3 regions of the Bradyrhizobium sp. USDA 4510 genome follow, and region 2 is predicted to be linked to each of the others. Evidence: predicted binding sites of a transcription regulator. Region 2 holds the regulator's gene; each other region holds the start of a gene.
What was found. Region 2 encodes PhoB, which activates phosphate uptake and scavenging genes when phosphate is short. Its sites were predicted from a motif close to TGTCATNNANCTGTCAT; they were not measured.

Region 1 (10,369 bases), 3.1 Mb from region 2:
CCGCCGTCCCGATCCGAAGCCGACGCGCGGGCTGGCCGAGCCACTCGCCGCAATCATCGAACACCGCTCACCGAAGGAGGGAACAAACTGATGTCCTTCGACACCATCATCCGCGGCGGCACCGTGGTGACCGCGGCCGACACCTTCGCCTGCGACGTCGGTATCCGCGGCGGCAAGATCACGGCGCTCGGCCATGATCTCGGCGATGCAGCCACGATCATCGACGCCACCGACCGCCTGGTGCTGCCCGGCGGCATCGACAGCCATGTCCACTTCGCGCAGCCGTCCGGCGACGGCATCGTAATGGCCGACGGCTTTGCCAGCGGCACGCGATCGGCGGCGTTCGGCGGCAACACCACCGTGCTGCCGTTCTGTCTGCAGGAGAAGGGCCAGACCCTGCGCGAGGCGCTGAAGCATTACCATTCGCTGGCCGAAGGCGAGTGCCATGTCGACGTCGCCTTCCATCTCATCCTCACCGATCCGACCGAGCATGTGCTGGGCCAGGAACTGCCGGCGCTTGTCGAGGACGGCTACACCTCGCTCAAGGTCTTCATGACCTATGAGGGCCTCGCGCTGTCGGACCGCGAACTGCTCGAAACCATGTCGGTCGCGCGCGAGACCGGCGCCATGCTGATGGTGCATGCGGAGAATTTCGACGCCATCCGCTTCCTGACCGACCGGCTCGAGCGCGCCGGTAACACCGCGCCGCGCTTCCATGCGACGTCGCGGCCGATCCCGGTCGAGCGCGAGGCCACCCATCGCGCGATCTCGCTGTCCGAGCTCGTGGACGTGCCGATCATGATCGTGCATGTCTCGAACCGCGAGGCGATGGACGAAATCCGGCGCGCGCAGCAAAGGGGCTTGCGGGTCATGGGCGAGACCTGTCCGCAGTACCTCATGCTGACCGAAAAGGATCTCGATCAGCTCAACATGGAAGGCGCAAAATACGTCTGCTCGCCGCCACCGCGCGACGTCGCCAGCCAGCAGGCTTGCTGGGAAGGTCTGCAACAGAAGGTGTTCTCGGTATTCTCGTCGGACCATTGTCCGTTCCGTTACGACGACCCGCAGGGCAAGCTTGCGCCGAAGGGACGTACCAGCTTCCGCTGGGTGCCAAACGGAATCCCGGGCGTGGCGACGCGGCTGCCGATCCTGTTCTCCGAAGGCGTGGTGAAGGGGCGGATCGACCTCAACAGCTTCGTCGCCTTCAGCGCCACCAACCATGCCAAGATCTACGGCCTCTATCCGCGCAAGGGTACGATCGCGGTCGGCTCGGATGCCGACATCGCGCTGTGGGACCCGAAGCGCAAGGTGACGATCCGTCACGAGTTGATCCACGACGGCGCGGACTACACGCCCTATGAGGGGCTCGAGGTCACGGGCTGGCCGGTGCTGACCATGGTGCGCGGCAAGGTCGTCGTCGATAACGGTACGCTCATTGGCGGCAAGGACCACGGCACCTATCTGCCCCGCGCCAAGCCGCCGAAGGCCGCGACCATTCCGTAACGCGACCAAATCCGTAACAAGCAAAGAGAGAAGGCAGGAGATCAACATGCCCTATGCTGTGACAGACGACCGAGTGCGGCTCTATTTCGAGGAGACCGGATCGGGGCATCCGGTGATCCTGGTTCACGAGTTCGCCGGCGACTTGCGCAGCTACGAGCCGCAGATGCGGCACTTCGGCAAGCGCTTCCGGACCATCGCCTACAATGCGCGCGGCTTTCCGCCGTCGGATGTGCCGGAGCAGGTCTCGTCCTATTCGCAGGCGCGCGCGGCCGACGATATCCTGGCGGTGCTCGATCATATCGGCGCGCCGAAGGCGCATATCGTCGGTCTGTCGATGGGCGGCTTTGCGACGCTGCATTTCGGATTACGTCACCCTGATCGGGCGCGGTCGCTATGCATCGGTGGCTGCGGCTACGGCGCCGAGCTCGACAAGCGCGAGACGTTTCGCGCCGAGGCCGACGTGATCGCGGGCATGATCCGCAAGGAGGGCATGCCGACCTTCGCCGAGCGCTACGCCTACGGGCCGACCCGCGTGCAGTACGAGAACAAGGACCCGCGCGGCCATGCCGAGTTCAAGGCCATGCTGGCCGAGCATTCGGCGGTGGGATCGGCCAACACCCAGCAGGGCGTACAGAAGGAGCGCCCTTCGCTCTACACGCTGGTCGACGAGATGAACCGGATCAAGGTGCCGACGCTGATCATCACCGGCGACGAGGATTGGCCTTGCCTGCTGCCGGGCATCCTGATGAAGCAGAGCATCCCGTCGGCCGCGCTCGCGGTGATGCCGAACTGCGGCCACGCCATCAACATCGAGGAGCCCGACGAATACAACCGGATCGTCGGCGAATTCCTGGCGCAGGTCGAGAGCGGCCGCTGGCCGCAGCGCGATCCGCGCGCGGTCAGTGCTTCGATCACTGGAATGAAGGGGTAGGCTTCACGCCGAGTTGAATCGCGGCCTTCATCCGCCACCAGACCAAGCATCCGCGCTTTTCGGGACACATCCCCGGAAGGCGCGGATTTTTTTCGGGCGTGAGCAAGCCGCGACGGCCGGCGGTGCACAACCTGTTCGCATGATTGCTGACTGCTGCAGTCATCTCCAACGCGATCCGTTCAATTCCATGTCTTGTGACCGAAACCGCGTCCACAGATAGCCGATCGCGTGAGACGGAAGAGGAGGGCGTCTGTCATGCGCGCAAAGATTGGTCCCCCGATATCTGCAACCGATGCGGACATGAGCGCGCATCATCGTTCGTCGCATTCATTCGACCGACACAGCGCTGTCATCGGTGGTGGATAACTTGTCGCAGGTCGACGTCATAAATCCTTAAAAATAAAAAGGGGCACTACGGTGAAAACCAAATTTCTTTCGACGGTCGGAGTCTGTCTGGTTGCTGCCGCTGCGGTGATGTGCAGCGCCGCCGCTCAGGACGACAACAAGGGCAATAACGGCCACGATCATCATCCGCACGACATCCACACCCAAACGCCGATCAAGCATCTCGTCGTCATCTTCAACGAGAACCGCTCGTTCGATCACTACTTCGCAACCTACCCGGTTGCGACCAACCCGACCGGCTCGATTCCGTTCACGGCGAAGCCGCATACGCCGAAGGTCAACAATCTCGCCAGCGCCAATCTGTTGACCAATAACCCGAACACCAATCCGGCCAACGGCACCGGCGCAACCAATCCGTTCCGCCTCGACCGCACCCAGGCCAACACCAAGTCGCAGAACCACGCCTATACGCCCGAGCAGCAGGCGGTCGACAACGGCAAGGAAGACCTGTTTCCGAAATTCACCGGTCGCGGCACCGCCGGCGGCGTCGGCGCGTTCGGCACTAACGGGCAGGTGATGGGCTATTTCGACGGCAACACCGTCACCGCATTCTGGAATTACGCCCAGAATTTCGCGATGAGCGACAACAGCTGGACCGACACCTTTGGTCCGTCGACGCCCGGCGCGCTCGAGGTGATCTCCGGCCAGACCAACGGCGCGCAGAACATCGTCGGCTCGTCATCGTCGATCGCCGACGGCCAGGGCGGCCTGACGCTGATCGGTGATACCGACCCTGCCTACGATGCCTGCTCGAGCACGACCAGCCAGGTCCTGATGACCAGCAAGAACATCGGCGACCTGCTCAATGCCGAGCAGATTAGCTGGGGCAGCTTCATGGGCGGCTTCGACCTTACGCTCAAGAACAGCAACGGCACCACCAACTGCGGCCGCAGCACGTTCTCGAGCAACGTCAACGGCACCGTCGTGGACTACATCCCGCACCACGCCTGGTTCCAGTACTACAAATCGACCGCGAACCCGACCCATGCGCGACCGAGCTCGGTGAATGCGGTCGGACACTCCTATATGCCCGGCAGCAAGACGCTCGATCCGGCCAATCATGCCTACGATCTCGAGGACTTCTATGCTTCGGTGAAGGCCGGCAACTTCCCGGCCGTCTCCTACATCAAGATGCCGGCCTATCAGGACGGTCATCCTGGCAACTCCGATCCGCTCGATGAGCAGGCCGGCAATGTCGAGTTGATCAACTTCCTGCAGAAGCAGAAGGAGTGGGGCGAGACCGCCGTCATCATCACCTATGACGACTCCGACGGCTGGTACGACCACCAGTACCTTGCACCGATCAGCGCCTCGTATGATCCGACCGCCGACCAGGTCAACGGTCCCGGCCAGTGCGGCCGCGGTGTCGGCAAGCAGACGCAGCCGAACGGCCTCAACGGCCAGCCCGTGAACGGCCGCTGCGGTCCCGGTACGCGCGTCCCGTTCCTGGTGATCTCGCCCTTCGCCAAGCGGAATTACGTCAGCCACACCCGCATCTCGCAGGCGTCCGTGGTGCGCTTCATCGAGGACAACTGGCTGCACGGTCAGCGTCTCGGCGGCGGCTCGTTCGACGACAACGTCGAATCGATCGCCGACATGTTCGACTTCGAGCGCGGCCACGGCCAGGACCACGAGTATCGGCAGGACACGCTGTTCCTCGATCCGACCGCCGGCACCGTCATCGTCAGCGCGCCGGACGATCACCATCACCACTAACGCTCGTCGGTTCTGATCCAATCAGAAACGAAGCTCTGCCCTGACGCGTTCTGCTCGCGCGAACTGGTCTCCGGTTCGCGCGAAAACGCTTAACGACACTGGATCTGACATGAACGGCCGCACCTTGTGGCTTCTCGGCGCCGGCCTGCTGTGCATGGCCGGCACCGTTGCGGCCGTCGAGACGCAGGGACTTCCGGGGACCAATCCGCACCCGGTGCAGCTCAGGCGTCCGCCTGTCGCTCCGCTGTCCGCCATGGCGCAGCTCGGCCAGAAGATATTCTTCGACGCGTCGCCGTCCTCGTCGGGCGCATTGTCATGCGCGTCCTGTCACAGTCCGGACCACGCCTACGGCCCGCCCAATGATGGACCAGTGATGCTCGGCGGGCCCGCGCAATCCCGGCAAGGAACGCGCGCCGTGCCGGGACTGACCTATCTTGAGCGGCAGCCGAATTTCAGCATCGGGCCGGAAAAGGACGAAGACGACAATGTCGTCGACTTCGCCCAACTGGCCGCGCTCGGCCAACAGGCTCCGCGCGCCAAGAAGATCGCGACCGGCACTGCCGCCTCGGCGGTCAACATCGTGCCGCAGGGCGGACTTTTCTGGGACGGCCGCGCCGATACGCTGCAGGACCAGGCGATATTCCCGCTGCTCGATCCCAACGAGATGGACGGCGGCAGCATCGAAATCGTGGCGCAAAAGCTGCGCCAGGCGAGCTACGCGCCGCGCTTCGCCGAGCTGTTCGGCGCCGGTGTCTTCGACAATACGCGGCTGCTGGTCGCGGAGGCGATGTTTGCCGTCGCGCGCTATCAGGTGGAGGAGTCGAGCTTCCATCCCTACACCAGCAAGTTCGACTACTGGCTGGAGGGCAAGGCGCGATTGAACGAGAGCGAGCTGCGCGGCCTGCAATTGTTCAACGATCCGGACAAGGCCAATTGCGGCGGCTGCCATACGTCGCAGCCGACCAGGGACGGTCTGCCGCCGCTGTTCACCGATCACCAATATGAGGCGCTCGGCGCCCCGCGCAACGCCGCGCTAGCCGGCAACCGCGATCCCGATCATTTTGATCTCGGGGTCTGCGGTCCGTACCGCACCGACATTGCCGAGCAAACGCAATATTGCGGGATGTTTCTGACGCCGACCTTGCGCAACACGGCAACGCGTCGCGTGTTCTTCCACAATGGCGTCTTCACCAGCCTCGAGCAGGTGCTCGACTTCTATAACTTCCGCGATACCAATCCGGAGAAGGTCTTTCCGCGCAGCGCCGACGGCACGGTGCGCAAGTACGATGACCTGCCGGAAAAATATCACGGCAATGTCGACGTCAACGATCCGCCGTTCGAGCGCCATCTTGGCGACACGCCCGCGATGACGGCGCAGGACGAGGCCGACATTATCGCCTTCCTGGAGACGCTAACCGACGGCTACCAGCCGGAGCAGTGAGACGTCGCGACGTTCCATCGCGGAACCGAACTGCGAGTTGGCAGGGCTTCGTCATGCGCGCATAATGGGCGCATGAATGTCCTCGAAGGCAACGGTGCCAGAATCGCGGCAATCGGGCTCGGCACATGGGAGTTGCGCGGGCGGACCTGCGCGCGCATCGTCGAGCAGGCGTTGCGGCTCGGCTATCGCCACATCGACACCGCCCAGATCTATGACAATGAGCGCGAAGTCGGCGAGGGGCTGCGTGCCTCCGGCATCAAGCGCGACGACGTGTTCGTCACCACCAAGGTCTGGACCACGCATTTCATGGCCAAGGATCTCGAGCGGTCGGCGAAGGAGAGCCTGGCGCGGCTGCGCCTGACCGAGGTCGATCTGTTGCTGCTGCACTGGCCCAATGCACAGGTGCCGCTTGCCGAGACGCTCGGCGCGCTGGCGCGGGTCAGGCAGGCGGGCCTGGCGCGGCATATCGGCGTCTCGAATTTCAACGTGGCGCTGATCGAGGAGGCGGTGGCGGCATGTCCCGAGCCGCTGGCGTGCGACCAGGTCGAGTACCATCCCTATCTCGACCAGGCCAATGTGATCGAGGCCTGTCGACGCCACGGCATGGCGTTCGTTGCCTACAGCCCGATCGCGAAGGGACGGGTCAAGGGCGACCGCGCGCTGGCGCGGATCGGCGACCGCTATCGCAAGACCGCGGCCCAGGTCAGCCTGCGCTGGCTGGTGCAGCAGAATGTCTCCGCGATCCCGCGCACCTCGAAGCTCGAACGCCTTCAGGAGAATATCGACATCTTTGATTTCGAGCTGTCGGTTGACGACATGCGCGAGATCTCGGCGATCGGGGGCGCTGACGCGCGATGATGAGCCCCGCGACGCATGGGCTCTTTGCCTGAGCATCAAGTCTTGGAAAGCATCAAGTCTTGGAAAAATGGCTGGGTCCTGATCCGGATCATGCTAATGCCCCGCTGGCCGATTGCAGCTTTGGACCGAATGGGGATTGAGGCAGGCGGGTTCCGGCCGGTATTGTGGCCGGGCGGGAAGAGACGTCACTGATGTGATCGAGTGGGATGAAGTTTCGGCCAAACGCGGATCTGATGGCGTCGGTGTTCGTGCACCTGATGCTGCTCGCGCTGATTTTCCTTTATTCGGAGGTCCATCAATTCGATCCCGTCGCCGCTGACACGGTGCCGGTCGAGATCGTGACGCCGCAGGAGGTCGCCAAGTCCGAGGTCGAGACCAAGCCCGAACCGGCACCGAGCCCGTCGCCAACGCCCGAGTTGCAGTTGCCGTCGCTCGATAAGCCGGTGGATTCGGCCAAGCCCGAACCATCGGCACAGGCGCCCGCGCCGCAGCAGAACGCGCAACAGCAACCGCAGCAGAAGCAGGCGACGCCGCCGGCGCCCAAGCCCAGCCCGGCGCCGCAACGTGCCGCGGCCGAGCCGCTGCCCACGCCGGCACAGCAAACGCCACCGATGCCCCAGCCAACGGCGCAGCAACAGGCGGCAGCGTCGCCGCCTGCCTATGCGCAGCCCGAGCCTGATCTTTCGGTCAAATACAACGTCATGCTCGGCCTGCCGCCCGATATCTCCGTGAAACCGCCAGCCAGCGCGCCGTCCGGCCTCGGACCCGGCAAGGACAATTTCGACGCGGCCGCCACCGAGCAGGCCGATGTCGGCTCGAGCGTGGTTGCCGAATTCCGCCGTCACCTGAAGACCTGCCTGAAGCTCCCGCCGACGCTGAGCGCGGGCGACGACGTGAAGATCAAGCTCAGGGTGTTCATGAAGCCTGACGGCAAGCTCGCCGCGTCACCCTTGCTGATCGAAGCCACCGCCTCGGAAAAGGGGCCGCTGTTGCTGAAGAGCGCGACCGATGCGCTGCAGGCCTGCCAGCCCTATGCGATGCTGCCGCGGGATCGCTATGGCGAATGGAAGGTGCTCGACCTCGATTTCAGCCCGCGCGATTTCGCGTCGTAGACCAGGGACGAGCGGCGTACTCGGCCTCGCCCCCGCGTGCGCAGGGGTGTCCGGGGAAATTCAGGCATAGCGGAGCTCCATCTGGTCAGGTGAGATGGTTGATTTCCGACGGCTGGGGTTGATGGGCGGAGGTTTGTCGATGGCAGCGAGGGATCGACGCGTGAGCAGGAGCTGGCCGACGAGTTCGGCGAACCTGAGCGGGAGCATTTTGATGCAGTTGGTGTGAGCGGCGATGCGCAGCAGCAGGTAGGCAATCATCGCAGCGAGCACCTGAAGGCGGATCGCGTTGTCGTTGGCGCCGAGGAACTTGCGAATATCGAGATGCTGCTTGATCCAGCGGAACAGCAGCTCGATTTGCCATCGGCTCTTGTAGAGGGCGGCGATCTCGACGGCGCTACGGGCAAGGTCGTTGGTCAGGAGTGTGATCTTGCCGCCTTTCTCGCGTCTGATCTTGATGCGGCGGAGCGGGATTGGAAGGCGCGAATCGCCCTTGCTGGTGAGCTTCACCTCGTCATCGGCAAGGATTTCGAAGCCATCCCCGTTACGCTTGCGGATGGCGCGATGCCTGAGCGAGCGAAGACGGATGCTCGTCTTCGCCCGGGTAACGAAGAAAGCCTTGCTATCATTGATCTTCTGCCACCAGTCGAAACGGCAATAGCCCTTGTCAAACACATAGGTGGTGGCGGGCTGGATTGGGGTCTGTCGGCCGATCTCGATGTCATTGACGTTCGCGGCCGTCATCTCGACGCAGGTCGGGACATCGCTCCTTGGGTCGTAGACGACATGCAGCTTCATGCCGCGGATGCGGCCGTTCCACGTCGCCCAACTGCAGACCTTGCCGAGCGGGATCGGACTGGCGTCGATCAGACGCACCATCTCCATGCCTTCACTCCGCAGCTGGCGACGCGCCATCGCCGACAGCGCCGCAAAGGTTTGCGCGAAAATGCCGATCGGACGGCGGGCATTGGCATCGGACAACGTCGAGCGCGACAGCTTGCCGGTTCCCAAGTGATAGTGATGCTGCGAATTGGCGTTGAAGCCAGTCACCACCCCGCGCAGACTGCTGTTGCCGCTAAGCTGGGCATAGATCAGCGCCACCAGATGATCCCAGCTCCTGAACGACTTGTCGTAGGCATCCCCGTCCAGACGATCCACAACCGTCTGAAACTGCCGTCGATTGATCGGTTCAAGCAGCCTTCCAAAAATGCTACCGCGATATCGCATGCTCGGCCCTCTGTGTCTCGACAACCAGAAAAGACCGATTTGCCTCGGTCCTGCCGAGCATGCACCGCGACACAGTGAATCATTCCCCGGACACCCCTGCCGCGTGCGGGGAGAGGCCGGATTGCATCGCCAGATGCAATCCGGGGGAGTCTCCGCGAACGCGTCTCTCTCCGTCGATGCGGAAACAGCCCCTCACCCCAACCCTCTCCCCGTAAGAACGGGGAGAGGGAGCGCAGCACGGCCTCGACCATCGCGTCAGCTTCCCATCGCCTGCCAGGCATTCGAGGCGAACTGCCGGCGCCAGATCACGATCACGACGGCGGCTGTCGTGACGAACAGCACCCAGGGGCTGACGAACCAGCCGAGATAGCCGAGGGCGAAGAAAAACGCGCGCTGGCCGCGGTTGAAGTGCCGGCCCGCCGTCTCGAACAGCCGCGTGGTGCGGATCACATGGGCCTCGGCCTCCGGCGTATCGCGCTGGTCGGCCGGCGGCATCGCGCCGAACAGGATCGCCACATAGTTGAACAGGCGATAGGCCCAGGCGAATTTGAAGAAGGTGTAGATGAAGATCAGGATCAGCCCGATGCACTTGACCTCCCACAAAGCGGGCGAGGGCGTGAGGTTGACCGGCAGCGCGCCGAGCACAGCGAGCGCGTCATTGGTGGCACGCAAGAGCGCCAGCCCGCCGCCGATGGCGATCAGGCTGGTGGAGGCAAAGAACGCGGTGCCGTTCTGCAGGCTCGCCATGATCTGCATGTCGACCATCCGTGCGTCGCGGTTGAGCAGATTCCGCACCCAGATCTCGCGATAGACGTGCATCCGCGCCGACAGGCTGTCGCGTCCATACGCGGTGTGCTCCAGCGTGATGGCGTAGACCAGCCATTCCAGCGCAAAGAAGCCGACGGCCAGGATGTCGGTCCAATAGCCGGTCATGTTGCCTTCCTTCGTGAGCGCGCGGCTGACTGTCCGCGCCGGGCCGCATCCGCGTCATGTACAGGTTGAACGCGTGCAATGCACTATGGCAAACTACCGAGGCAACAGGATTCCCGGACATGCTCAAGCTCGTCATCGGCAACAAGAACTATTCGTCATGGTCGATGCGGCCCTGGCTGGCGTTGCGCGCCAACAACATCCCGTTCGAAGAGGTCTTCATTCCGCTCTACACGGACCAGGCCGACA
Region 2 (10,369 bases):
CTCGCCCTGGCCCGACCGGTTGCGCCACTCCGCGCTGATCCTGCTTGCCGCAGCGCTGGCCTTGAGCGTGGTGGTCGCGCTCGGCGAATTGTCGCTGGTGCGCGCCTGCGCCGTGTTCGTCTGCATCGCGGCCGCGGCGCTGGTGCCGTGGCGGCTGCATGATGCCGGAACCTCGCGCGAGGATGTCCGCGGCGTCAATCCGGTCGAGGCCGCCGCCGTCAGCGCGGTCGTCGCCGGCATGCCGGATCCGGCCGTATTGCTCGATCGCGCCGGCCGCGTCATCCATCTCAACGCCGCAGCGGCGCAGCTCGCGCCTGCGCTGCGCAAGAACGAACTGGCGCAATTTGCCCTGCGCTCGCCGGAGATCATCACCGCGCTGCGCGAGGCGATCGCGACCACCGAGCCACGCCGCGCCACCTACACCGACCACGTTCCGGTCGATCGCTGGATGGAACTGGTGATCACGCCGGTGCCGGTGCCGACCCAGTTCGGCGGCACCGAGAAGTGCATGCTGATGACCTTCCACGACCTGACGCCGCTGCGCCGGGTCGAGGAGATGCGAGCCGACTTCGTCGCCAATGCCAGCCACGAGCTGCGCACGCCGCTCGCCGCCTTGTCCGGCTTCATCGACACGCTGCAGGGGCCGGCGCGCGAGGACGCGCGGGCGCGGGAGCGCTTCCTCGGCATCATGCACACCCAGGCGACCCGCATGGCGCGGCTGATCGACGATTTGCTGTCGCTGTCGCGGGTCGAGTTGTCGGCCCATGTGCGGCCCGAGGCCTCGATCGACATCGTGCCGATCATCCGCCAGGTCGCCGACGGGCTCGAGGCACTGGCCAGCGAGCGCCAGGTCGAGATCGAGGTCGACCTGCCTCAGGCTCCGGTCATGATCGCCGGCGACCGCGAGGAACTGCTCCGCCTGTTCGAGAACCTGATCGAGAATGCCCTCAAATACGGCGCCTCAGGGGGGCGCGTCATAGTGTCGCTGAATCAGGCCGTTTCGGGTGCATCGGGCGAAGGGGCCCCCGAAATCCGTGTCATGGTACGGGATTTCGGCCCCGGCATCGCCCCCGAGCACCTGCCGCGGCTGACCGAGCGCTTCTACCGGGTCGACGTCGGCGACAGCCGCAACCAGGGCGGAACGGGCCTCGGATTATCGTTGGTGAAACATATTCTTAACCGTCATCGCGGGCGTCTTTTGATCGAGAGCGTGCCGAAGAACGGGGCCACTTTTACCGCCTGTTTTCCCCGGCCGAAGACCCCGTTACCAACTCAAAGCTAAGCGTTTTCAGAAGCTTAGTACTGTCATCCAACTGTCATCCAACCTTCGTAAAAGCAGCACCGACCGCTCCTAGATGGACCGGCGTGAGCGCGATCGGGCGCATTCGGCGCTTCGCTCACTGGATGGAGACCACCCATGAATTTCATCAAAGCAATCGTCGCAGCCGGCGTGATCGCCGCTTCGACGTCGGCCTTCGCTGCCGATATTACCGGCGCGGGCGCGACGTTTCCGTTCCCGATCTATTCGAAGTGGGCTGACGCCTACAAGAAGGAGACCGGCAACGGTCTGAACTACCAGTCGATCGGCTCCGGCGCCGGCATCAAGCAGATCCAGGCCAAGACCGTGACCTTCGGCGCCACCGACGCGCCGCTCAAGCACGAGCAACTCGAGAAGGACGGCCTCGTCCAGTGGCCGATGGTGATGGGCGCGATCGTCCCGGTCGTGAACCTCGAAGGCATCAAGCCGGGTGACCTGATCCTGTCGGGCGAAGTGCTCGGCGACATCTATCTCGGCAAGATCACCAAGTGGAATGACGCGGCGATCGCCAAGCTCAATCCGAAGCTGACCCTGCCGGGCGATGCCATCACCGTCGTGCGCCGTTCGGACGGTTCGGGCACCACCTTCAACTTCACCGACTATCTCTCCAAGTCGAACGCCGACTGGAAGTCCAAGGTCGGTTCCGGCACCGCGGTCGAATGGCCGGTCGGCGTCGGCGCCAAGGGCAACGAAGGCGTTGCCGGCAACATCAGCCAGACCAAGAACGCTATCGGCTATGTCGAGTATGCCTACGCCAAGCAGAACAAGCTGACCTACACCGGGCTGGTCAACAAGGCCGGCAAGACCGTGCAGCCGACCATGGCTGCCTTCCAGGCTGCCGCCTCGAATGCCGACTGGGCCAAGGCTCCCGGCTACTACGTGATACTGACCGACCAGCCGGGCGAAGCCTCCTGGCCGATCACCGCGGCGACCTTCATCCTGATGCACAAGGACTCGACCGACAAGGCGGCCTCGCAGGAAGCGCTCAAGTTCTTCAAGTACGCCTTCGAGAAGGGCGACAAGGCGGCCGAAGAGCTCGACTACATCCCGATGCCGGACTCGGTCGTCAAGCTGATCGAGAAGACCTGGTCGTCGGACATCAAGAGCTAAGTCCGACGCTGCGACAGGGCCTGTGCCGACTCGATCGCGGCACAGGTCGAGCGACCAAGACCCGGTCTCCATCACTGCGGCAACAAGCGCGGGATCGAGGCCGGGGTTCGCGCCTCAAGGGGCGTGGCTGGAACGACGGCGCCCGGCCAAATGCGTCAGTGAAGATCGCTTCGGGGCGTAGCGGTTTGCGTGGCTTTTGCATACTAAAGAGGGGATTGGCGTGGCAGACATGGCTGTTCAGAGCGATGTGATGGAAGCCGCGGGACCTTACGATCGCGCCAAGGCCCTCAGCGCCTTCAAGCTCGGTGACCTCACCTTCTATTGGATCACCCGCATCTCGGCGATTTCGGTTCTGTTGATCCTCGGCGGCATCATCCTGTCGCTGATCGTCGGCGCCTGGCCGGCGATGAAGGAATACGGCATCGCCTTCCTCTGGACGCAGCGCTGGGCACCCTCGGCCGATCCGCCGGTGCTCGGCGCGCTCGGCCCGATCTACGGCACCCTGATCACCTCGGTCATCGCGATGCTGATCGCCATTCCGGTCGGCATCGGCATCGCCGTGTTCCTCACCGAGCTCTGCCCGCAAATGCTGCGCCGCCCGATCGGCATCGCGATCGAGCTGCTCGCCGGCATCCCCTCGATCATCTACGGCATGTGGGGCTTCTTCGTGCTCGGCCCGTTCCTGGCCAACACGTTCCAGCCCTTCATGATCCGGATCTTCGAGGGCGTCCCGGTGCTGGGCGCGGTGTTCGCAGGCCCGCCGTCCTATCTCAGCCTGTTCAACGCCGCGCTGATCCTTGCGATCATGGTGCTGCCCTTCATCACCGCGATCTCGGTCGACGTGTTCAAGACCGTGCCGCCGGTGCTGAAAGAGGCCGCCTACGGCATGGGCTGCACCACCTGGGAAGTCGTCCGCAGCGTCGTGATCCCCTACACCCGCGTCGGCGTGATCGGCGGCATCATGCTGGCGCTCGGCCGCGCCCTCGGCGAGACCATGGCGGTGACCTTCATCATCGGCAACTCGTTCCGGATCTCGTCGTCGATCTTCGCGCCGGGCACCACGATCTCGGCGGCGATCGCCAGCGAATTCGCCGAGAGCGACGGCCTGCACCAGTCCGGCCTGATCCTGCTCGGCCTGCTGTTGTTCGTGCTGACCTTCTTCGTGCTCGCCGGCGCGCGGCTGATGCTGATGCGGCTTGAAAAGAAGGCGGGGAAGTAACGCCATGAACCCGATCTACAAATCCCGCCGCCGCAGCGACATCGTCATCCGCGCACTCTGTGTCGGCGCGGCGCTGTTCGGCGTTACCTGGCTGGCGCTGATCCTGATCACGCTGCTCTATAACGGCCTTGCCGGCCTCAGCGTGCAGCTGTTCACCCAGAACACGCCGCCGCCCGGCTCGACCGAAGGCGGCTTGCTCAACGCCATCGTCGGCTCGGTCATCATGACCGTGATCGGCGTCGGCATCGGCGCGCCGCTTGGCCTGTTCGCCGGCACCTACCTCGCCGAATACGGCAAGCACGACAAGCTGACCTCGGTGATCCGCTTCATCAACGACATCCTGCTCAGCGCGCCCTCGATCATCATCGGCCTGTTCATCTATGGTGCGGTGGTGGTGCCGATGCGCGGCTTCTCGGCGATCGCAGGCAGCCTTGCGCTCGCGGTGATCGTGATCCCGGTCGTGCTGCGCACCACCGAGGACATGCTGCTCTTGGTGCCCAATCCGCTGCGCGAGGCCGCCTCCGCGCTCGGCCTGCCGCGTTCGCTGGTGATCAAGCGGATCGCTTATCGTGCCGCGCGATCGGGTCTGATCACCGGTGTGCTGCTGGCGACCGCCCGCGTCGCCGGCGAGACCGCGCCGCTGCTGTTCACCGCGCTGTCGAACCAGTTCTTCAGCCTGGATCTGACCAAGACGATGGCCAACCTGCCAGTGACCATCAACAACTTCGTGCAGAGCCCCTACGCCTACTGGAAAGAGCTGGCGTGGAGCGGCGCGCTGCTCATCACATTCACCGTGCTCGCGTTGAATATCGGCGCGCGTATCCTTGGTGCCGAAAGGGCCGCAAAATGACCGAGCTTTCCGTCTCCACGACTGCCGCAGGCCACATTCCCCAGGTTCCGCTGCCGGAAGCGCCGCCGAAAGTCACGGTGCGCAACCTCAACTTCTATTACGGCGAGCACCACGCGCTGAAGAACATCAACCTGGCGCTCGGCACCAACCGCGTCACGGCGTTCATCGGCCCGTCCGGCTGCGGCAAGTCGACCCTGCTGCGCATTTTCAACCGGATGTACGACCTGTATCCGGGTCAGCGCGCGGTCGGCCAGCTGATGCTGGACCAGACCAACATTCTCGACCCCAAGCTCGACCTCAACTTGCTGCGCGCGCGGGTCGGCATGGTGTTCCAGAAGCCGACGCCGTTCCCGATGACGATCTACGAGAACATCGCCTTCGGCATCCGCCTCTATGAGAAGATCTCGAAGTCCGAGATGGACGACCGGGTCGAGAAGGCGCTGCGCGGCGGCGCGCTGTGGAACGAGGTCAAGGACAAGCTGAACGCCTCCGGCCTGTCGCTCTCCGGCGGCCAGCAGCAGCGCCTGTGCATCGCGCGCACCGTGGCGGTGCGTCCCGAGGTGATCCTGTTCGACGAGCCGTGCTCGGCGCTCGACCCGATCTCGACCGCCAAGGTCGAGGAGCTGATCCAGGAGCTCTCCGAGGACTACACGATCGCGATCGTCACCCACAACATGCAGCAGGCGGCGCGCGTCTCCGATAAGACCGCCTTCATGTATCTCGGCGAGCTGATCGAGTTCGACGACACCAACAAGATATTCACCTCACCGAGCGATCGGCGCACCCAGGACTACATCACCGGCCGGTTCGGTTGACCGGCGCATGATCCGGAAAAGTGGAAACCGGTTTTCCGATCAGGTCATGCTAAAATTCAGGACACGAAACCATGATCCCCGGGATCATGGTTGAGGGAGACAAGCGATGGCTTCTGAACATACCGCCAAGGCATTCGACAGCGACCTGCAGGAGTTGACTCGCCTGGTCGCCGAGATGGGCGGCCTGGTCGAACGGATGATTACCGAGTCGGTCGACGCGCTGATCCGTCGCGACGTCGCGCTCGGCAAGCGCGTGGTCGCCGCCGACATCGAGATCGACAATCTGCAGCGCAACATCGAAGAGCGGGCGGTGCTGACGATCGCCCGCCGCCAGCCGATGGCGATCGATCTGCGTGAGATCGTCAGCGCGATGCGCGTCGCCACCGACCTCGAGCGGATCGGCGACCTCGCCAAGAACATGGGCAAGCGCGTCGCGGCGCTGGAGAGCGATTTCCAGCCGCTGAAGCTGATCCGCGGCCTCGAGCACATGACCGACCTCGTGCTGTCGCAGGTCAAGTCGGTGCTCGACGCCTATGCCGCGCACGACCTGCCGGCGGCGATGAACGTCTGGAAGGGCGACGAGGAGGTCGATGCGATCTGCACCTCGCTGTTCCGCGAACTGCTCACCTACATGATGGAAGATCCGCGCAACATCTCGTTCTGCATCCATCTGATGTTCTGCGCCAAGAACATCGAGCGGATCGGCGATCACGCCACCAATATCGCCGAGACCGTGTTCTACATGATCGAGGGCCAGCAGATCACCGACAAGCGCCCGAAGGGCGACATGACCACTTTTGCCACCACGGTGCCGGGCAACTGAGGCATGATCGGCAAGCACGGAACCGGCAAGAGCGAAACTGGATGATCCTCGCGACAAATCGTTTCCGCGGGGACTATGCTCAAGGAAGTAAGCGTTTCGGTTTGCGTCTGGGCAACGGATCACCACAGAGAAAGAACTTAAACCGATGAGCGCACGCATTCTGGTAGTCGAAGACGAGGAAGCGCTGACGACGCTGTTGCGCTACAATCTCGATGCGGAAGGCTACGATGTCGAGACGGTGGGGCGCGGCGACGATGCGGATACAAGGCTGAAGGAGCGCGTTCCCGACCTCGTGGTGCTGGACTGGATGCTGCCGGGCCTGTCCGGCATCGAACTGTGCCGCCGCCTGCGGGCGCGGCCCGAGACCAAGCAGCTTCCGATCATCATGCTGACCGCGCGCGGCGAGGAAAGCGAGCGCGTGCGCGGGCTTGCCACCGGCGCGGACGATTACATCGTCAAGCCGTTCTCGGTGCCGGAGCTGCTGGCGCGGGTGAAGGGCCTGTTGCGCCGCGCCAGCCCGGAGCGGCTTGCGACCGTGCTGACCTACGGCGACATCGAGCTCGACCGCGAGAAGCGCCGCGTGGCGCGCTCGGGCCGTCCGATCGATCTCGGGCCGACCGAGTATCGCCTGCTCGAATTCTTCCTTGAGCATCCCGGCCGCGTGTTCAGCCGCGAGCAATTGCTCGACAGCGTCTGGGGCCGCGACATCTACATCGATGAGCGCACCGTCGACGTGCATATCGGCCGCCTGCGCAAGCTGCTCAATCCGGGCCGCGAGCAGGATCCGATCCGCACTGTGCGCGGCGCCGGCTACGCGCTCGACGACCGCTTTGCCAAGGCCGAGCCGCAGCCGTAACGGCCATGCGGCATTCATAAACCGCAACACGGCGTCGTCCCGGCGAAACCCGGGACCCATACGCTGCGGCCAGCGCAATCGGCACGCGGCCAGACGGCTTTCTAACAACACCCATTCGTGGTTATGGGTCCCGGCCTGCGCCGGGACGACGCTGGTGATATAGCCGGGCTGGGTCACACAAAAAAATCCCCGCTTTCGCGGGGATTTGTCTTTGAGGTCTTCCGTCGTTTTCCCGAGTGCTCACTTGATCTGCGGTTTCGCCGACGGCCGGCGGCGATCGGCGGCGGGCTGGTAGGCGACGCGCGAGTGATGCGCGCAATAGGGCAGGCCGCCGAGCGCTTTGCCGCCGCAGAAGAAGAATTCCGGGCTCGAGGGATCGCCGACCGGCCAGTGACAGGTGGCCTCGTTGAGCTCGAGCAGCGACAGCCGCTGGCTCATCGGCACCACATTGTCGTAGGAGATCGGATCGGGCTCCATCTCGGCCTCGAAGGCGTGCGCCAGCGCGGTGTTGCCGCGCGAGACCGGGCGCGCCACCCGCATCATGTGCTGGGCGGGGCGGGCCTTGCGCTGCCGCGGCGCGGCCGTGGAGGGTGCCTTGGCGCGGCCGGAGAGGCCGAGCCGATGCACTTTGCCGATCACGGCGTTTCGCGTCACATTGCCAAGTTCCGCCGCGATCTGGCTGGCCGACAGGCCGGACTCCCAGAGCTTCTTCAGCTGCTCGACGCGATCGTCGGACCAGGTCAATACAGTCATCGCATTCTTCCCTTCGCGTAGCGCCGGCCAATCATTGGAGCGGCGCTGCGAGCCAATCTGGACAAATATCCCTGCGGCCAGAATCCCTTAGCCCTCGCCGGGCACGGTGTTGCGCCCGAACGTTTACGCGAGACACAAAGGCTACTTAGAGGGTCCAGTACCGCCGCACGAGATGTCGTACCCGACAGGCCAAACGCTACAATATGGCGTGACTCTGGCGCAAGAGTCCGCGGTCGTGCGTCCACATGTTCCCACACAGTTAAGCATCGCGATGAGGCTTTTCCACCGCACCGGAATGCTCCGGATTGCGCTCGTTTCGCATTGCAGGAAGGCCACTTCGTGGCGATTGACACTTACCGACCGCAGCATAGAATGCCCGCCACGTGCCGCCCGCAAAGGCGGCCGTTTTGTTTTCCGAAGCTGGCCGTTGCTGCGCTGGCGTCAAGGCGCGCGGCAATTGTCGGCTTAAAAACCGTCAGTGATCGTCATGACCAACGCTGCCACGTCGCATCTGCTCCCCGTCTTCGCCAGGGTCGATCTCGGTTTCGAGCGCGGTGAGGGCGCCTGGCTGATCGCAACCAACGGCGACCGCTATCTCGATTTCACCTCGGGCGTCGCGGTCAACGCGCTCGGGCACGCGCATCCGCATCTCGTCAAGGCGCTGCAGGAACAGGCGACCAAGCTCTGGCACATGTCGAACCTGTTCAAGAGCCCGGACGGCGAGGTGCTTGCCGCGCGGCTGTGCGAGCAGAGCTTTGCCGACTTCGTGTTCTTCTGCAATTCCGGCGCGGAAGCGATGGAGGGCGTGATCAAGCTGGTCCGCCACTATCACTTCTCCAAGGGCCATGGCGAGCGCTACCGCATCATCACCTTCGAGGGCGCCTTCCACGGCCGCACGCTGGGCACGCTGGCGGCGACCGGCTCGGCGAAATATCTCGAGGGCTTCGGCCCGCCGATGGACGGCTTCGACCAGGTGCCGCATGGCGACATCGACGCGGTGAAGAAGGCGATCGGTCCGCACACCGCCGGCATCCTGATCGAGCCGGTGCAGGGCGAGGGCGGCGTGCGCTCGGCGCCACAGGCGTTCTTCAAGGCACTGCGCGCGCTGTGCGACGAGCACGGCCTGCTGCTCGCCTTCGACGAGGTGCAGACCGGCATGGGCCGAACCGGCGAGCTGTTCGCCTACAAGCGCACCGGCGTCACGCCGGACGTGATGTCGCTGGCCAAGGCGCTCGGGGGCGGTTTCCCGATCGGCGCGGTGCTGGCGACCGCGCAGGCCGCGGCCGGCATGGCGCCCGGCTCGCACGGCTCGACCTTCGGCGGCAATCCGCTCGCGGTCGCCGCCGCCAATGCCGTGCTCGACGTCATGCTGAAACCCGGCTTCTTCGAGCATGTGCAGAAGATGTCGCTGCTGCTCAAGCAGAAGCTCGCCTCCGTCGTCGACCGCTATCCCGGCGTGCTGTCGGAGGTACGCGGCGAGGGGCTGTTGATCGGCGTCAAGGCCGTGGTGCCGTCGGGCGACCTGATCGCAGCGCTGCGCAGCGAGAAGCTGCTCACCGTCGGCGCAGGCGACAATGTGGTGCGGTTCCTGGCGCCGCTGATCGTGACCGAGTCCGAGATCGACCAGTCGATCACCGCGCTCGAGCGCGCCTGCGCGACATTGTCGGTGGCGCAGCCGAAGAAGGCGGCTGGATAATGAGCAAGCCGGTCCGTCACTTCCTCGATATCAACGAGCTGCCGCTCGGCGAACTGCGCAACATGCTGTCCGCCGGAGCCGCCATGAAGGCGAAGCTGAAGGCGCATGAGAAGGGCAGGAAGCCGCTCGAAGGCAAGACGCTGGCGATGATCTTCGAGCGCCCGTCGACCCGCACAAGGGTGTCGTTCGACGTGGGCATGCGCCAGCTCGGCGGTGAATCCATCATGCTGACCGGCGCCGAGATGCAGCTCGGCCGCGGCGAGACCATCGCCGACACCGCGCGCGTGCTGTCGCGCTATGTCGATGCGATCATGATCCGCATCCTCAACCATGACGCGCTGCTCGAGCTCGCGGCTCACGCCACCGTTCCCGTCATCAACGGCCTGACCCGGCGTTCGCATCCCTGCCAGGTGATGGCCGACCTCATGACCTATGAGGAAAACCGCGGCTCGATCGAGGGCAAGACCGTGGCCTGGACCGGCGACGACAACAACGTGCTGGCCTCCTGGGCGCATGCCGCCGAGCGGTTCAAGTTCCAGCTCAATGTTGCGACCCCGCCGGAGCTGTCGCCGAAGAAGCCGATGCGCGACTGGATCAAGGCGACCGGCGCGCCGATCATGCTCGGCACCGATCCGGAAGCCGCCGTGCGCGGCGCCGACTGCGTCGTCACCGACACCTGGGTGTCGATGGGCGACAAGGAGGGCGAGCACCGCCACAACGTGCTGCGGCCCTATCAGGTCAATGCCAAGCTGATGTCGCTCGCCAAGCCGGACGCACTGTTCATGCACTGCCTGCCCGCGCATCGCGGCGAGGAGGTCACCGACGAGGTGATCGACGGGCCGCAATCCGTGGTGTTCGACGAGGCGGAAAACCGCCTGCATGCGCAGAAGGGCATTCTGGCCTGGTGTTTCGACGCGGTCGCGTAGTCG
Region 3 (10,369 bases), 4.3 Mb from region 2:
TGTCGCGCGGCAGCGCGCCGCGCGCCGAGAACAGGTCGACCTGGAACACCAGCGAGTTCATGTTGTCTTCCTGGTCGAGCAGATGCTGCAGCGGCGTGTTGGACACGATGCCGCCGTCCCAGAAATGGTCGGTGCCGACCTTCACCATCGGCAGCGCCGGCGGCAGCGCGCCGCTCGCCATGATGTGCTCGGGAATGATCTCGTCATGGGCATTGTCGAAATAGATGAAGTTGCCGGACAGCACGTTCACTGCGCCGACCGCGAAGCGTATCTTCTTGGAATTGATGCGGTCGAAATCAACCAGCTCGAGCAAGGACTCGCGCAGCGGCGTGGTGTCGTAGTAGCTGGTGGCGGTGCGCGCGCCGGCCGCGCTGAACCACGGATTGGCCTGGTGCGGGGTGAAGAAGCCGGGTTGTCCGAGCGTGGTCGTCAGCCATGAGCTGGTGAAATTGCGCGCCTTGCGGAAGACGTCGCCGTCCGGAGTGTAGTGCCAGATCTTGCGGCTGGTGATGCGATCCCAGAATGTGTGCAGCCGCTCCAGCCGCTTTTCGGGCGGATTGCCGGCGATGATCGCCGAGTTGATCGCGCCGATCGAGACGCCGCACACCCAGTCGGGCTCGATGTTGGATTCATGCAGCGCCTGATAGACGCCAGCCTGATAGGCGCCGAGTGCGCCGCCGCCCTGCAGGACCAGGGCCACGCGATCGCAGCCTTCCGGACGCCAGCCCGGCGTCGCGTGATCGATGTCGTCGAAATGCGGGGTTCGCGCGTCCATATCAGACACTCCAGAAATTCGCGGCGAGAATTCAGCGCGCCGATGACGCCGTGATGACAATTGCGGCGCCCACACTCGGCGCATCCGGCATGCCTGCCTGCATGGTTAGCATTGGCCTCGGCAACGCGACGCGGGTCGCGACGCGCAACCGCGGTCATGCGCCTGACGGAAATTCCTCACATCGCTGTCAATCTCGGCCGTTAGCTTCCGGGAAAATTTTTCAAACAGGGGGTTATTGCGATGCGCAGGGAAGATCTGCTCAAGCGTCCGTCGATGCCGGCCGCCGGCCCGAGCTATCCCGCCGGTCCGTATCGCTTCATCGATCGCGAATTCCTCGTCATCACCTATGAGACCGATCCGGAGTTGATCCGCGCCGGCCTGCCCGAGCCGCTGGAGCCGATCGAGCAGGCGTTCGTGCATTACGAATGGATCAAGATGCCCGACAGCTCCGGCTTCGGCAGCTACACCGAGTCCGGCCTCGTGATCCCCGCGCGCCTGCATGGCGAAGAGGTCAACTTCGTCTGCCAGATGTATCTCGACGATGATCCGCCGATCGCGGCCGGCCGTGAGATCTGGGGCTTTCCGAAGAAGTACGCTCATCCCAAGCTCGAGATCGTCAAGGACACGCTGACCGGCACGCTGGAATATGCCGGCCAGCTCGTTGCGATGGGCACGATGGGCTACAAGCACGAGAGCATGGCGGGCAATGGCGACGTCACCCGCGCCACGCTGTCGAAGACGCAAGTTAATCTGAAGATGATCCCCGGCGTCGACGGGCATCTCGAGGTCTGCCAGCTGGTCGCGATCAACCTGACCGACATCGTCGTCAAGGGCTCCTGGATCGGACCGGGCCGGCTGCATTTGGTGCCGCATGTCAATGCACCGGTCGCCGATTTCCCGGTCAAGCGTGTCGTCGGCGCGCACCACTTCCTCGCCGATCTGACGCTGCCGTTCGGCCGCGTCGTGCATGACTACAACAAGGAGGCCGCGGAGGCGGCGGCGCCGACCGGTCTTGCGGCGGAGTAGGGCGGTCGCTGACATAACACTGTAACAGGCGCGTCCTCCTATGTTCCGTCGAAGGGACGCGCTTGCTCAGCGTTGCGCGTGGGCGAGGCTTTGAACATGTCATTTCGCGCGGTTGCGTTGTCGATTGCCTTGGAGGGCGGCCATGCTGGCTGATCCACCTCCCGCTCCGGTCGGGTCGCTGCTGACCCGTGAGGCGGTCCCCGGTCTGGTCTGGGCGTTCCGCCTGCATCACGACGGCCGTGCCGAGGCGCTTCCGATCGATGCGCCGATCGAGCCGAGCCATGACGGAAGGCTGTGGCTGCACTTCAACCTGACCGACGTCCGCACCCGGGCATGGCTCGCCAACATGCACATCCCGCAGCTCGCGCGGGACCTCTTGCTGTCGAATGACAATTTCCAGCAGATCCACGTCGTCGACAATTGCGTCTACGGCGTGTTTTCCGATCTGGTGCGGGATATCGACGCCGCGACCCGGGAGACCGGCTTTCTCCGCTTTGCGATGACCGAACGCCTCCTGGTCAGCGGCCGCCATCAGGCGCTGTGCTCCGCTGATGCGACGCGCCGCGTGCTCGAAGGTGGCCATCGCGTCGGCAGCGTCGCGGCGCTGCTGGAGAAGATCGTCGACGAGATCGCCGATACCATGGACCGCATGGCGGACAAGATCGGCACCGATATCGATGCGATCGAGGAGCGGGTGCTCGCCGAGGATACCGGATCGGAGCTGCGCAAGAATCTGAGCCGGATGCGCCGCACCTGTGTGCGACTGCATCGCCAGCTCGCCGGCCTGCGCGTGCTGTTTCACCGGCTCGAGCAGAAGAACACCGACAATCTCAGCCCGGCGCTGCGGCTGCAGGCCGGCAAGCTCGCGCAGCGGCTCGACGGCCTCGACCACGACATCGTCGAACTGCACGAGCGCAGCCGCCTGCTCGAGGAAGAGCTGCGCTTCAAGCTCGAGGAGGAGAGCAACAAGCACCTCCACGCCTTGTCCGTCGTCACCATGATGCTGCTGCCGCCGACGCTCGTCACAGGCATCTTCGGCATGAACACCAAGGGATTGCCGCTGACCGACGTCGACAGCGGATTTCTGGTGGCCGCAGGCCTGTTGGCCGGGTCGGCGCTGCTGGCCTATCTGCTGATGCGGCGGCTCGGCATCGTCAAATAGCGCGATCGCACCGCGGCATTTCCCATGTACAGAGTTCTCTCCCCCGCGATGTTGGTGGCCGCGGGCCTCGCACTCGGCGCGCCGGCGCATGCGGAGGACCAGCCCTTCGCCGACCGGATTGCGGATACGCGGGCTGCGCTCGAGGAAGCCGGCTACCAGTTCAGCCTGACCTATATCGGTGAGGGGTTTTCCAACGTCTCCGGCGGCGTCAGCAACGGCGCGGCCTATACCGGCCGTCTCGATCTCGGCACCACCATCGACCTCGAGAAGGCGATGGGCTGGACCGGCGCGACCTTCCACGCCAACATGTACCAGATCCACGGCGACGGGCTGTCGCGGAGCTATGTCGGCAACCTGTTCCTGGTGTCCGGCGTCGAGTCGCTGCCGGCGATGCGGCTCTATGAATTCTGGATCGAGCAGAAGCTGCTCGGCGGCAAACTCTCGGTGCGCGTCGGCCAGCAGGGCTCGGACGTCGAGTTCATCGACAGCCAGTACGACGACATCTTCATCAATTCGGCGCTCGGCTGGCCCGGCATTGTCGGCACCATTCTGCCGGCCGGCGGACCGTCGCCGCCACTTGCCGTGCCCGGCATCCGGTTCAAGGCCAATCTGTCCGATCGCATCACCGCCTATCTGGCACTGTTCGACGGCTCGGCTTCGCCGCCGCAGGGGACGGACGATCCGCAGATATTGAACGCCCACGGGCTGAATTTCCGGGTCAACGATCCGCCATGGTGGATCGGCCAGCTCAAATACAAGTTCGAGATCGGCGAGAGCAGGCTGCCGGCGACCATCACCGGCGGCGCCTGGTATCACGTGGGCTCGTTTGCTGACCAGCGCTTCTCGGCCGACGGGCTGTCGCTCGCTGATCCCGACAGCTCCGGCGACACGCGATGGCTGCGGCGGGACAACGGCATCTTCATGGTCTACGAGCAGCTGCTTGCGCGCGCCAGGCCGGACGCTGACAAGGGCGTGGCGTTCTTCATGCGCGCCTCGGTCAGCCCATCGGACCGCAATCTGATCAGCACCTATGTCGACGGCGGCTTCCTGTTCACCGGCTTCAGCGAGACATATCCGGACGATCGGTTCGGCATCGCCGCGATCTATGCCAGGATTTCGGACGCCGCGCGTGCGCTCGACCGCGACACCCAGATCTTCACGGGCACGCCGTATCCGATCCGCGACTACGAGGCGATTCTCGAGATCACCTACCAGCACGTGGTGAACCCGAATTTCACCATGCAGCCGATGTTTCAATACATCGCCCATCCCGGCGGCGGCGCCGTCGATCCCAACGATCCGACGCAAACGCATCGGATCAAGGACAGCGTGGTGTTCGGGATGCGCACCATTCTGTCGTACTGACCGGCGCACGTCGCGCGGGAAGCGGCCTCAGGCCGCGACCGGCTTCGGCTCCGCCACCGATTTCGGCTGCGGCCGCGCGATCGCCAGAGCGATCAGCGCGGCAAAGATGCACAGCGCGCCGGCAATGAAGAACGCCGGCAGGTAGCTCTGATAGATCGTGCGCGACAGTCCGGCGCCGAACGCGGCGGCGCCAGCGCCGAGCTGATGGCCGGCGAAGATCCAGCCGAACACCAGGTTGGCACGCTCGGCGCCGAAGCGCTGCGCGGTGAGGCGCACGGTCGGCGGCACCGTCGCGATCCAGTCGAGGCCATAGAACATCGCGAACAGCGACAGCCCGTAGAACGTGAAGTCGGAGAACGGCAGGAACAGCAGCGACAGGCCGCGCAGGCCGTAATACCAGAACAGCAGATAGCGGTTGTCGTAGCGGTCCGACAGCCAGCCCGAGACGATGGTGCCGAAGAAATCGAAGATCCCCATCGCGGCGAGCAGGCTTGCCGCCTGCACCTGCGGGATACCGTAGTCGAGGCACATCGGGATCAGGTGAACCTGGACCAGGCCGTTCGTGGAAGCGCCGCAGACGAAGAAGGTCGCGAACAGGATCCAGAACACCGAGGATTTCGCGGAATCGCGCAGCGTGCCGAGCGCGGCGGCCACGATCGGCGCATTGGCCGGCGGCGGCGCGGGAAGCGGCGCGGTGCCCTCGTCGCCGAACGGACGCAGGCCGACGTCGCTCGGCCGGTCGCGCACCACCATCAGCACGGCGAAGGCGGCGACGCCGAGCATGACGCAGACCAGCCCAAGGGCGACGCGCCAGCCGTAGCGCTCGGTCAGTGTCGCGAGGAGGGGCAGGAAGGCGAGCTGTCCCGTCGCGACGCTTGCGGTGAGGATCCCGACCACGAGGCCGCGCCGCGCCACGAACCAGCGCGCAGCGATGGTCGCGCCGAGCACCAGCGCCGTCATCCCGGTGCCAATTCCGATCACGACACCCCACAGCAGGATGAGCTGCCAGACCTGGGTCATGGCGAGCGAGGCCAATAGACCGGAGACCACGATCAACTGCGCCGCCAGCGTCACGTTGCGCAGGCCGTAGCGGTTCATCAGCGCGGCGGCGAACGGCGCCATCAGCCCGAACAGGATGAAGCGGATCGACAGCGCGGAGGAAATCTCGGCGGTGGACCAGCCGAACTCCTTCTGCAGGGGCACGATGAACACGCCGGGCGCGCCGACGGTGCCGGCGGAGATCAGGGCGGCAAGGAAAGTCACGGCCACCATCACCCAGCCGTAGTGGATGTTGCGGCGGGCGAGGGCGGAAGCAAGCCAGTTCGAGATCATTGTGTTCCGGATCGATTGCGGTGAAAGCTTTGCGTGATGCGCAATATGGCACAGAGGAGCCATGGCTAAAATGCCATAGTTCCCTCGTTTTCGGACTTAGGCGCCAGGCCGTCGTACTGCCTCACGGACGCCTTTCATAACTAACTGTCATTGCGAGGAGCGAAGCGACGAAGCAATCCATCGTTCGGTTTGTGAAAAGAGATGGATTGCTTCGCTTCGCTCGCAATGACGGTATACCGGATCAGTGCGCGACCCGCTCGACGGCGATCGCGGTGGCTTCGCCGCCGCCGATGCACAGCGCGGCAACGCCGCGCTTCAGGTTCTGCGCCTCCAGCGCGTGCAGCAGCGTCACGATCAGCCGCGCGCCGGTGGCGCCGATCGGATGGCCGAGCGCGCAGGCGCCGCCGTTGATGTTCAGCCTGTCCCTGGGAATGCCGAGATCGCGCTGCGCCGCCATCGCGACCACCGCAAACGCCTCGTTGATCTCGAACAGGTCGACATCGCCGACGCTCCAGCCGACCTTGTCGAGCAGTTTTCTGATCGCCGGGATCGGCGCTGTCGTGAACCACTGTGGCTCCTGGCTGTGGGTGGCGTGGCCCTTGATCTCGGCCAGCACAGGCAGTCCATCGCGATCGGCGAGCGAGCGGCGGCTGAGGATCAGCGCTGCGGCGCCGTCGGCATTGGCGGAGGAGGCGGCAGGCGTGATGGTGCCGCCCGCGCGGAACGCCGGCTTCAGGCCGGGGATTTTTGCCGGATCGACCTTCAGCGGGTGCTCGTCATTGGCAACGATGCGCGGGCCGGCCTTCTCGGCGAGCGTGATCGGCGCGATCTCGGCCTTGAAGGCGCCGCCCTCGACCGCCTTGCGGGCACGGCTCAGCGTCTCCATCGCGAACGCGTCCTGGTCGGCGCGGGTGAACTGATAGGCCTCCGCGGTCGCCTCGCCGAAATCGCCCATCGAGCGGCCGGTCTCATAGGCGTCCTCGAGCCCGTCCATCATCATGTGATCGATGATGCGGTCGTGGCCGGCGCGATACCCGCCGCGCGCCTTCTGCAACAGATACGGCGCATTGCTCATGCTCTCCATGCCGCCGGACAGCACGATCTCGGCCGAGCCGGCCTTGATGATGTCGTGGGCCAGCATGGTCGCCTTCATGCCGGAACCGCAGACCTTGTTGACGGTGGTGGCGCCGGTGGCATCCGGCAGTCCGGCGCCGCGCGCGGCCTGGCGAGCAGGGGCCTGGCCTTGGCCGGCGGGCAGCACGTTGCCCATGAACACCTCGTCGATGCGCTCGGGCGCAAGTTTTGCGCGTTCGAGCGCAGCCCCGATCACATGCGAGCCGAGCTTGTGCGCCGGCAGCGGCGCGAGCTCGCCCATGAAGCGGCCGAGCGGGGTGCGGGCGGCGGAGAGGATGACGACGGGATCGGTGCTGGTTGCCATGGCAGGAGTCCCTTCAATGCCGGGGATTTGATTGAATTATTGTCATCATATGATGCAATGCAAAAAATGCAACTGCGGCTCTCATGACAAAATGTCGTGTTCGCATGAGTTGGGGACGGGATCGTTCCGCCATCACCAATGTCGTCCTTGCGAAAGCCAGGGGACCCATACTCCGCAGCGGATATTGTGAATGGGACTCGTCGTTCGGGCGCCGCTCAACAATGACGGCCTGTGGTTATGGGTCCCTGCTCCCGTGCGCAATTGCGCACTAGGCAGGGACGACACCGAATAGGTGTCCGCATCTCGACCGTTCGTGACGATCGCGATTCGTCCCTCGATCGGGTGAGACAGACAAACCATACACTCGCTTGGTCGTCGCTTGCGCCGTCGGGCAAATCAGTGATTGAGAATTTTCGCTGGGCGGCGGCGCATCCGAGCTTGTCTGCGACCTGACCTAATCCGACCGCCAGGCGCCGAGCAGAAATCGTCGCTTCGGCGCGCAGCCCGCTTGTTTCTGCACGTCCGGCAGGTCGACGGCATGGCGCTGCATCAGCAGGCGGATTGCGATCGCGATGATTACAAAGGGCGCCAGGTAGATCGCGAAAACTTCGAAGGCGTTCATGTCGTCCTCCGCGGCTTCGGAACAGACATGCTAGTACGATCATCGCGCGCGCGGGCGGCTAAAACTGTACCGGCGCCGCTGAGTTGGCGTTAACCGAATTCCCGGACGCCGATCAATTCAAGGTTGCGGAATACGGGTCTGTTTACCGATCCGGCGCTAGGGCTGGCGGATTGTGCAATGGAAAGTCCCACCGCAATGTCCGTGATCGCCGTCGAGCAGCCGTCCGCCCGCATTCCGCTCTCCGTCAAGATCGGCTTCAGCGCCTTCATGGCTGTCCTGGTGCCGGTGTACACCTACTGCTACGGGCCGACCAACTTTCTGTATTTCTGCGATGTCTGCCTGATCCTCACCTTGATCGGGGTCTGGACCGAGAGCGCACTGTTGATTTCGATGTGCGCCGTCGGACTCCTTGTGCCGCAAACATTTTGGGTGATCGACTTTCTCGCCCATGTCGCCGGCTGCTCGCTCACCGGAATGACCGACTACATGTTCGACCAGAACCTGTCGCTGTTCCTGCGGTTCCTGTCGGGCTTCCACGGCTGGCTGCCGTTCCTGCTGCTGTTCCTGGTCTGGCGGCTCGGCTATGACCAGCGCGCGCTGATCGCCTGGGGCGTGCTGGCATGGGCGCTGCTGCTGATCTGCTACTTTGTGATGCCGGGACCGCGGCCGGACCCGGGCATGACCCCGGTCAACATCAACTACGTCTTCGGCACCAGCGACAGGGCGGCGCAAGGCTTCGTGCCGCCGCTGGTGTGGCTGGCCGGCCTGATGATCGGCCTGCCACTGCTCGCCTTCATACCCACCCATTTCATGCTGCGGCGCGCCGCGCCGCCGATGTAGGGCCTGCGATTCGCGAGGCTACGCCATCACGTCGCTGCGGATACCATCGTGCATGGCCGCATGCGGCAGCCTCGATTGACACCAATCGACTCGGCGCTACGCTGCCGGAACAGAGCGTTTTCCCAAGCGACTCGAGACGAATTCAAAGCGCCGCAAGCACGACCAAGAAGCAAGACCCAGAAGAACAAGGAAAAGGGCAGGACACGCCGTGACACGCGTCATCGCGTCTTGAGCGGGACCACGCGGACCTCCGCGCTCGCGCCATTTCGCATCCGCAGCTATCGCTTTCAATGGCCGTCCGATCTGCTCACCTCCTGGGCGTTCGAGGTCGAGACGCTGGTGCTCGGCTGGTACATCATGGTCGAGACCGGCTCGGTGCTGCTGCTGACCGTGCTGGCGTCGCTGCAATATGTCGGCACCCTGGTCGCGCCGGTCGTCGGCATGATCGGCGACCGCATAGGGCACCGCGATCTGCTCGCCGTGATGCGCTTTGCCTATACGGTGCTCGCCGGCACCATCATGACGCTGGCGCTGACCGGGCATCTCGCCCCGCTGAACGTCATGATCATCGTCGCGATCATGGGTGTGATCCCGCCCGTCGAATCTCGGCGTGCGCGGCGCGCTGCTCGCCGACATCATGCCGCCGGAGCAGCTGGTCGGCGCCATCAGCCTGGCGCGCACCACGCAGGACTCGGCGCGTATCGCAGGAGCCCTGACCGGGGCCGGATTGTTCGCGGCGCTCGGCATCGGCTACGTCTATGTCGGGATTGCCGGCTTCTATTTCGTCGCCGCCATCCTGATGCTCTGCATGAGCCGCCCGAAGTCGCATGGCACGACCGATCTTGCGGCCGCCGCGCCGGGCTCAAAGCTGCTGCGCGACCTCAAGGAGGGCATCGTCTATGCCTGGAGCGGTCCGGGCATGCGCGCCGCGCTCTGCGTCGCGTTCCTCGCCAACCTCACCGCGTTTCCGCTCACCAACGGTCTGTTGCCCTATGTCGCGCGCGACATCTTCCATACCGACCAGACCGGGCTCGGCTATCTCTCGGCAAGCTTTGCGGTGGGCTCGCTGATCGGCTCGATCACGCTCAGCATGGCCGGCGGGGTACGCATCGCGCGGCTCCTGATCGGCGCGACGCTCGCCTGGTACGCCATGCTGCTGGTGTTCGTCGAGCTCAGGACCATGCCGGTCGCGATGGCCTGCCTGCTGCTCGCCGGCATCGCGCAGAGCATGTCGATGATCTCGGCCGCCGTGATGCTGATGCGCAATGCCAGCGCGCATCTGCGCGGCCGCGTCATGGGCGTGCGCATGATGGTGATCTACGGCCTGCCGCTCGGGCTGCTCGCCGCCGGCAGCCTGATCGACCTGATCGGCTACACCGCGACCGGCACGCTGCTCGCCGCCGCCGGCTTCGTCGCCATGCTGGCGATCGCGCTGCACTGGCGCGCCGACCTCTGGCCGACCCACGCCCCGGCCAACGCCCGGTGAGGGGCGCGGCGCGATGCCGCGCCGCGGTCGCCGATGCGCCAAAAGGACGCGACAGCGCGGGCAAGCTGTCGTAGACCATTTTCGACGCTCCCATTTCCAGTGCCAAGTTCCAGTGCCAGGCCTTTTTCGTTTGATATTGTAATGCTCCGTCTTTTGACCCGCCTTGGACTGCGCTTCGACGACATCGTCGAGGAGCGCCGATTTGTAGACCAGTACGTACGGGGCAATATCGGCTGGACGCAGGTCGCGATGCTGCTCGGCGCCTTCACCTATGCCGGATATGCGTTCTGGGATTGGGTGCTCTATCCCGACGTCGTGGCGAC

Region 1: a site for PhoB is predicted at 2,816-2,832, ahead of ACVMDN_RS19630 (phospholipase C). Genes of this name have one in related genera too.
Region 3: a site for PhoB is predicted at 818-834, ahead of ACVMDN_RS13540 (acetoacetate decarboxylase). Genes of this name have one in related genera too.

The regions. Positions count from the first base shown of each region.
Region 1 is NZ_JBSSBT010000001.1:4,260,060-4,270,428, reverse strand. Features, by position in the region: gene ACVMDN_RS19645 (aspartate/glutamate racemase family protein) at 1-91, shown strand, start outside; gene hydA (dihydropyrimidinase) at 91-1,503, shown strand; gene ACVMDN_RS19635 (alpha/beta fold hydrolase) at 1,550-2,434, shown strand; gene ACVMDN_RS19630 (phospholipase C) at 2,909-4,555, shown strand; gene ACVMDN_RS19625 (cytochrome-c peroxidase) at 4,665-5,996, shown strand; gene ACVMDN_RS19620 (aldo/keto reductase) at 6,069-6,854, shown strand; gene ACVMDN_RS19615 (hypothetical protein) at 7,061-7,966, shown strand; gene ACVMDN_RS19610 (IS4 family transposase) at 8,027-9,190, opposite strand; gene ACVMDN_RS19605 (DUF599 domain-containing protein) at 9,446-10,123, opposite strand; gene ACVMDN_RS19600 (glutathione S-transferase family protein) at 10,243-10,369, shown strand, end outside.
Region 2 is NZ_JBSSBT010000001.1:7,324,256-7,334,624, reverse strand. Features, by position in the region: gene ACVMDN_RS34180 (ATP-binding protein) at 1-1,282, shown strand, start outside; gene pstS (phosphate ABC transporter substrate-binding protein PstS) at 1,418-2,428, shown strand; gene pstC (phosphate ABC transporter permease subunit PstC) at 2,658-3,647, shown strand; gene pstA (phosphate ABC transporter permease PstA) at 3,652-4,497, shown strand; gene pstB (phosphate ABC transporter ATP-binding protein PstB) at 4,494-5,312, shown strand; gene phoU (phosphate signaling complex protein PhoU) at 5,419-6,135, shown strand; gene phoB (phosphate regulon transcriptional regulator PhoB) at 6,281-6,991, shown strand; gene ACVMDN_RS34145 (GcrA family cell cycle regulator) at 7,232-7,744, opposite strand; gene ACVMDN_RS34140 (aspartate aminotransferase family protein) at 8,232-9,440, shown strand; gene argF (ornithine carbamoyltransferase) at 9,440-10,366, shown strand.
Region 3 is NZ_JBSSBT010000001.1:3,029,787-3,040,155, forward strand. Features, by position in the region: gene ACVMDN_RS13535 (patatin-like phospholipase family protein) at 1-775, opposite strand, end outside; gene ACVMDN_RS13540 (acetoacetate decarboxylase) at 1,016-1,801, shown strand; gene ACVMDN_RS13545 (transporter) at 1,944-2,963, shown strand; gene ACVMDN_RS13550 (carbohydrate porin) at 2,988-4,328, shown strand; gene ACVMDN_RS13555 (MFS transporter) at 4,356-5,660, opposite strand; gene ACVMDN_RS13560 (acetyl-CoA C-acyltransferase) at 5,902-7,098, opposite strand; gene ACVMDN_RS13565 (hypothetical protein) at 7,553-7,720, opposite strand; gene ACVMDN_RS13570 (hypothetical protein) at 7,898-8,560, shown strand; gene ACVMDN_RS13575 (hypothetical protein) at 8,848-9,003, opposite strand; partial or broken gene ACVMDN_RS13580 (MFS transporter) at 8,951-10,046, shown strand; gene ACVMDN_RS13585 (sensor histidine kinase) at 10,188-10,369, shown strand, end outside.